Linked DNA regions of Solidesulfovibrio magneticus RS-1. The protein of the gene in region 2 interacts with the protein of the main gene of each other region in a pairwise test. Links are inferred from orthologs where the notes say so. Each region holds a gene or a part of one and is shown on either strand. Other genes may lie near its edges. The genes, in order: DMR_RS04485 and DMR_RS12360.

Region 1 (3,519 bases), 1.8 Mb from region 2 along the record:
CCATCCTGTCTGATGTTGCTGTGGCTGAGCGTCCTGACCGGCCTCGTCTACCCCTTGGCCGTTACCGCACTCGGCGCGGGAGTCTTTCCGAACAAGGCCATGGGATCCCTGATCGAACGGCAAGGGGGCATCGTGGGGTCTTCCCTGCTCGGCCAGCCTTTCACGTCCGACCGCTATTTCCACGGCCGCCCCTCGGCCACAGCGCCCTATCCCTACAATGCCGCCGCCTCGTCGGGCTCCAACCTCGCCCCTTCCAACCCCGATTTGCGCCAGGCGGTCCAGGAACGCGCGCAAGCGCTTAGCATGGACAATGCCGGCCCGTCCGTGCCCATGGACCTGGTCACGACCTCGGCCAGTGGGCTTGATCCCGACATCAGCCCGGAGGCCGCCTCTTACCAGGTTACCCGGGTGGCCAAGGCGAGAGGCCTGCCCGGGCAAACCGTCGCCGATCTGGTCGCCCGGCACACGGAGGGACGTCTCTGGGGGTTTTGGGGAGAACCGCGCGTCAACGTGCTGCGCCTCAATTTGGAGCTGGATGCCCTGACCAGCACGAAGTAAGGAAGGAAGCATGCACGACGAGGACAACCGCCCTGACCCGGATGCCTTGCTGGCCATGGTGCAGCGCGAGGAGGAGAACAAGCGGCGCGGCCAACTGCGTATCTTCCTCGGCATGGCCCCGGGGGTAGGCAAGACCTACGCCATGCTGGAAGCGGCGCGCCTCAAGATGACCGAAGGCGTCGAACCCCTGGTTGGCATCGTGGAGACCCACGGACGCCAGGACACCGAGGCCCTGCTCTACGGCATGTCCATCCTACCTCGCCAACGCATCGACTATCGGGGCCACGCCCTGGAGGAATTCGACCTCAACACGGCCCTGGCCAAGCGCCCGTCGCTTATCCTGGTGGACGAACTGGCCCATACCAACGCCCCGGGCTGCCGCCACCCGAAGCGATGGCAAGATGTCGAGGAGTTGCTCGAACATGGGCTCGACGTCTGGACGACCCTCAATGTGCAGCACCTGGAGAGCTTAAACGACATCGTGGCGCAAATTACCGGCGTGCGCGTGCGCGAAACCGTGCCCGACGCCGTTTTGGCCAAGGCCCAGTCCGTCATTCTCGTCGACCTGCCGCCCGAGGATCTGCGCCAACGCCTGACCGAAGGCAAGGTCTACCTGCCCAAGCAAGCCGAGTGGGCCGGGGAAAACTTTTTCCGGGTAGGCAACCTGAACGCCCTTCGCGAACTGGCCCTGCGCCAGACAGCCAACCGGGTAGGCACCGAAGTCCTCGTCTACCGCCGGGGACACGCCATCGAGACGACCTGGCCCACGGCCGAACGCATCCTGGTCTGCGTGGGGCCTTCCCCGTACTCGGCCACCCTGGTACGGACGGCCAAGCGTCTGGCCGACGGGCTCCACGCCGACTGGCACGCCCTGTTCATCCAGAAAAGTCCCGAAGGGACCTCGACCGACCAAGCCATGGCCAACTTGCGACTAGCCCAGGAACTCGGCGCGCAGACCCATGTTCTGACCGGGGCCGACGTAGCCAAACTCGTGGTCGGCTTTGCCCGGCAGCACAACGTGACCCGGATCGTCATTGGCAAGCCGCTGACCCGCAACCTCCTCGATGTCCTGCGCGGCAGCCCAGTCGATCAGCTGGTGCGGGAAAGCGGCGAAATCGACGTCCACGTCATCAAGGGACAGGACCCCCGACTCCCGGCCGCCAGACGTCCCCCCCCGGCCCTGGCCAAGGGCCGCTGGAAAGACCTGCCGGCAGCGCTTGGCATTGTGGCTGCCAGCACCGCAGCCTGCTTCGCCATGTACCCCTATTTCGAACTGGCCAACCTCATCATGGTCTATCTGGTCGGGGTCTTGGCCGCCTCGATCTGGCTGTCCCGGCGGGCCTCGGCGGCGGCCTCGGTACTGTCCGTGTTGGCCTTCGATTTCTGCTTCGTGCCGCCCCGGTTCAGTTTTTCGGTAACGGACGTGGCCTACCTGGTCACCTTCGCGGTCATGTTCCTGGTGGCCCTCGTGCTCAGCAGCATGGCCTCGCGCGTCAAGGCCCAAGCCGACAGCGCCGTGCAACTCGAACGGCAGGCGTCGGAGCTCAGCGACTTCTCCCGCAATCTGGCCACCACGCGCGGTGCCGCCAATCTCCTGCTCGTGGCCCATGAGCACATCACGCGTATTTTCGGTTGCACCACCTTCGCACTCCTGCCGAACACCGAGGGGAAACTCGAAGACGCCTTTGTCTCCGAGGCAAACGAGACCCTCACCGACAAGGACGTGGGCGTAGCCCAATGGGTCTTCGACAACGGCAAGCCGGCAGGCCTCACCACACAGACCCTGGCCGAATCCGACGCCCTGTATCTGCCCCTGCCCGGAACCGAGGCAATTCTCGGCGTCATGGGCCTTCGCCCCGACTCCCCGGATGCGGCCGACTCGTTGGAGCTTCCGGATCGTCGCAGGCTTCTGGAGGCGGTGGTGCATCAGACAGCCCTGGCCCTGGACGTAGACCGCCTGGAAGAGCGAGCCAAGAAGACCCTGGTCGAAGCGGAAAGGGAAAAATTGCGTGCCGCCCTCCTCTCCACCGTGACCCACGATTTCAAGACGCCCCTCTCCGCCATCGCCGGGTCAGCGGAGAGCCTGCTCGCCTTGGGCGAGGCCACCACGCCCGAGGTGCGCCGCTCCCTGGAGGAGAACATCGCCCAGGAAGCCTCACGCCTGGAACGATTGGTGGACAACTTGCTGCGCATCGCCGCCCTGGAATCCGGGTCCGTCGTGCCGGACATCAAGCTTATTCCCATCGAAGACGTGGTGGGCAGCGCCCTGGCCCGCCTCGACGCGACGCTGGCCGGCCATGCGGTGCACCTGGACATCCCCGACGACTTGCCTCCCATCCCCATGGACGAAGTGCTTATGGAGCAGGTGCTCATCAATCTGCTGGAAAACGCGGCCAAACACACCCCGCTAGGGACGGAAATCCTTGTTTCCGCCGCTATTCGCGGCCATAAGGCCGTAATCGAGGTTCGTGACGCCGGTCCGGGCCTGCCTCCGGGCGATCCGGAAAAACTTTTCGAACGGTTTCAGCGCGGCGACCGGTCCAGCACCTCCGGGTATGGACTAGGGTTGGCGATTTGCCGCGCCGTGGTCAAGGCGCACGGGGGCTCCATCACGGCCGACCGGAACAGGCCCGCCGGCGCCGCTTTCACCGTCATCCTTCCCTTGTATGCGAACGAATAAGAAAACCATCCTCATTGTTGACGACGAGCCGCCCATCCGCCGCTTTCTGACGCCGTTTCTGGAGGCCGAGGGCTACGCCGTCGTCGAGGCTGGCTTGGGCCGCGAGGCCCTTTCCCTGATCGCGTCCCATGAACCGGACGTCATCCTCCTCGACCTGGGGCTGCCCGACATGGATGGGGAGGAGCTGCTGCGCGCGCTGCCCATGTGGGTCCGGGCCAAGGTCATTGTCCTGTCCGTTCGAGCGCGGGAACGGGACAAAGTGACGGCCTTGGACCTTGGCG
Region 2 (3,228 bases):
AACCCAAAAGCGACAGGCTCATGTTGGTGGGCGTGCCGCCGAACATGTCGGTCAGCACCAACACCCCACCGCCCTGGTCGGTGTCCTTGATGGCGGCCTTGAGCGCGGCTAGGGATTCGTCCACGGCCTTGGTCAGATCGACGCTGACGGCTTGGCAGTGCTGCTGGGGGCCGAGGATGAACTCGGCGGCGGCAATAAGCCGCGACCCGTAGTCGGTGTGGGTGACGACCACCACGCCAACGGGCGCGTCCTTGCGGGACTCGGCATTCATAGACAGGCATCCCGGAGCATGGCGCCCCCGTCTTGACGGTTTGAAACCGTCGGCATTGCTTTCTGCTTCCGGTCCGGCCGCGCCGCCCGAAAGCCCAAGGCCTCACACCATAGCGGTCTTTGAACGAGGCTACCGAGCCGACAAGGCTACCGGCCGTGACGGCACGCTGTCACCAAACACGAAAGTCCCTGGACCGGGCTCGCCGCCCCACCGCTCTCGCCGGCAACCACGTTGCCGCGGCGTTCAAAACCTAGAGTTTAGCCGCGTTCGATGTGCCGATGTTCAAGGGAGATATTGTAGCCAGCCTTGGAGAGCGTGTCAAAGACCGACTCGGCCACGGCCACCGAACGGTGGCGGCCGCCGGTGCAGCCAAAAGCCAGGGTCAGGCGGTAACGGCCTTCCTTGGCGTACAGCGGCAGCAGGTAGAGCAGAAATTCGGTCAGCCGGCGCAAAAACTCCCGGCCCGGCTCCTCGGCCAGGACGTAATCGCGCACCGCCGCTTCCTTGCCCGTGCGCTCGCGCAGTTCCTTGTCGAAATAGGGATTGGGCAAAAAGCGCAGGTCAAAGACCATGTCGGCCTCGGAGGGCGGGCCGTACTTGAAGCCGAAGCTCATGACGTGGACCTTGAGGGTTCCGGCGGTGGGCCGGATGGAGGCCCATTTTTCCTGGAGCTTGCGGCGTAGGTCGTGGATGGTGAAATGGGTGGTGTCCAGCACCATGTCGGCGGCGTCGCGAAGGGGCCGCATGCGTTCGCGCTCGGCCAGGGCGGCCTGCTCCAGGCCCATGTCGGCGCTTTCCAGGGGATGGGGCCGGCGGGTAGTGGCGTAGCGGCGGATGATCTCACCGTTATCGGCCTCGAAAAAGATGATCTGGGTAAGGTCCTGTTTACGCCGCACCTCGGCCAGGGTCGCGCCCCAGTCGGTGTCGAGGTCGGCCTGGCGCACGTCCATGCCCAGGGCCAGGCCCTTGTAGCGCTGGCCGCCCTTGTCGTCGAAAAGGCTCATGAGCTTGGGCACGAGGCTGACCGGCAACCCGTCCACGCAAAAAAAACCCAGGTCCTCGAAGACGCGAAGGGCTGTGGATTTTCCGGACCCGGACAGGCCGGTCAAGATAACGACGGGGAGTTCCCTGGCCGCATGTTCCATGGCATTCACCTTCCGGCCCAAGGGCTTAACAAATTTCCCGCGCGTTTGTGTGACAACAAACGCGCGGGAAACGTTTTTTCAGGGAGCCTTAGGCGGCGGCGAGCACCTGCCGCAAGGCCTCGTCGGTTTCGGCGGTCAGAAAGGCCCGCCGGAAGGATTCATCGGACAAAAGCCGCGAGATGTGGGCCAAAATGCGCAAATGCAGGCCCGCGACATGCTCGGGCGCGAGCACCAGGAAGAAGATGCGGCAGGGCTTGAAGTCCAGCGCATCGAAGCTGACGCCCGCAAGGCTTCTCCCGACGACGATGACGATGCGTTCGAGGCTCTCCATCTTGCCGTGGGGAATGGCCACCCCGTCGCCGATGCCCGTGGTTCCGAGGTTTTCCCGGTCGAGCAGCACCTGATGGGCGCGTTTGGCGTCAAAATCGGGCCACTGCTTCTTGATGGGGGCCACGAGCTCGGCCAACACTTCGGACTTGGACTCCGACGCAAGATTCCCGATGACGAACTCGGGCTGGAGATAGTCCTCTAACCGCATCTAAGCGCCCGTTCCAGGATCGATGAGGCCGAAGTCGCCGTTGCGCAGGCGGTAGATGACGTTGGGCCGTTCGGTTTCGGAGTTGATGAACACCAGGAATTCGTACTTGAGAGCCTCCAGCTGCATGGCGGCTTCTTCCACGGCCATGGGCTTGGGCTGATACTCGTCGGTTTCGATGATGGTGGGCACGCGGCCGCCGGCGGCGTCCTCGCTGATGCTGATGACGTCCATGCGGACCTGTTCCACGGTCTGGCGACGGCGGTCCTTTTGCTTCTCGCGGAACTTCTTGGCCTGGGCCTCGATCTTGTCGAGGATCAGGTCAATGGTGGAGTACATGTCCTCGGAGGTTTCGTGAGCCGAGATGTGCATATTGTCGGCCAGGAAGATGACGTCGGCCATCTGCCGGGTCTTTTCCACGGCCAGGTTGACCTGGACATCCGAGGTATCGGTGGACGAGGTGTACTTGCCAAGCTTTTCAAAGCGCTTCCTGGCATAATCGCGCAAATGATCAGACGGCTCGAAATTCTTGAAATTAAAGGTGATGTTCATAGAATCCTCCAGGCTGGCGTGGTGAGAGGCCGGAAACCCGGCCCGAAGCATCAGAAAACCGCCTTGCGCTTCGACGACGACTCGATTCCCATGGCCGTGCGATACTTGGCCACGGTTCGCCGGGCGATGTTGATTTGCAGTTCATCCTTGAGCATGTCGGCGATGGCCTCGTCGCTGATGGGCTTTTTGTCATTCTCGCCGGAAATAATGCGCTTGATCATGGCCTTGACCGACTCGGAGCCTACCGTGCCCCCGTCGTCGAGTTCCAGGGCGCTGTTGAAAAAGAACTTGAGTTCAAAGATGCCGTGGGGCGTGGCCACGTACTTGTTGGACGTAATGCGGCTGACGGTGGACTCGTGCATGCTGATGTCGTCGGCCACGTCCTTGAGGATCAGCGGCCGCAGCTTGGTCACGCCGTCCTCGAAAAATCCGCGCTGAAACTTCACGATGCTCTCCAGGACCTTATACAGCGTGCGCTGGCGTTGGTACAGGCTCTTCATAAGCCACATGGCCGAACGCATCTTGTCCTGGAGGTAGTCCTTGTCCTTGTCGTTTCGCGGCAGGCTGCCGTCGGTGTAGGACATGTTGAGTCCCAGGCGCGGCATCCCCTCCTCGTTGAGCAGGATGACGAAGTCCTCGCCGTACTTGTAGACGAAGGCGTCGGGGCTGACGTAGATCGGGTCCCCCGAACCGTAGCTGGCTCCGGGCATGGGATCGAGGGTCTG

Evidence for each region.
Region 1: the proteins of DMR_RS12360 (region 2) and DMR_RS04485 interact in binary tests that used the Escherichia coli proteins (3 or more experiments, as listed by UniProt). The link is inferred for Solidesulfovibrio magneticus RS-1 from one-to-one orthologs.

The regions. Positions count from the first base shown.
Region 1 is NC_012796.1:1,048,753-1,052,271, reverse strand. The notes cover bases 236-3,438. They hold DMR_RS04485 (sensor histidine kinase), read left to right. Parts: upstream 236-568; coding sequence 569-3,238; downstream 3,239-3,438. Other genes in these bases: DMR_RS04480 (response regulator), read left to right, coding at 3,225-3,438; kdpC (potassium-transporting ATPase subunit KdpC), read left to right, coding at 236-558. Outside these bases: more of kdpC, read left to right, coding at 1-235; more of DMR_RS04480, read left to right, coding at 3,439-3,519. UniProt on the Escherichia coli protein: Member of the two-component regulatory system KdpD/KdpE involved in the regulation of the kdp operon. KdpD may function as a membrane-associated protein kinase that phosphorylates KdpE in response to environmental signals.
Region 2 is NC_012796.1:2,885,299-2,888,526, forward strand. The notes cover bases 230-3,141. They hold DMR_RS12360 (PTS sugar transporter subunit IIA), read right to left. Parts: upstream 1,955-3,141; coding sequence 1,505-1,954; downstream 230-1,504. Other genes in these bases: DMR_RS12350 (PTS sugar transporter subunit IIA), read right to left, coding at 230-271; rapZ (RNase adapter RapZ), read right to left, coding at 529-1,416; hpf (ribosome hibernation-promoting factor, HPF/YfiA family), read right to left, coding at 1,955-2,503; rpoN (RNA polymerase factor sigma-54), read right to left, coding at 2,554-3,141. Outside these bases: more of DMR_RS12350, read right to left, coding at 1-229; more of rpoN, read right to left, coding at 3,142-3,228. UniProt on the Escherichia coli protein: Seems to have a role in regulating nitrogen assimilation.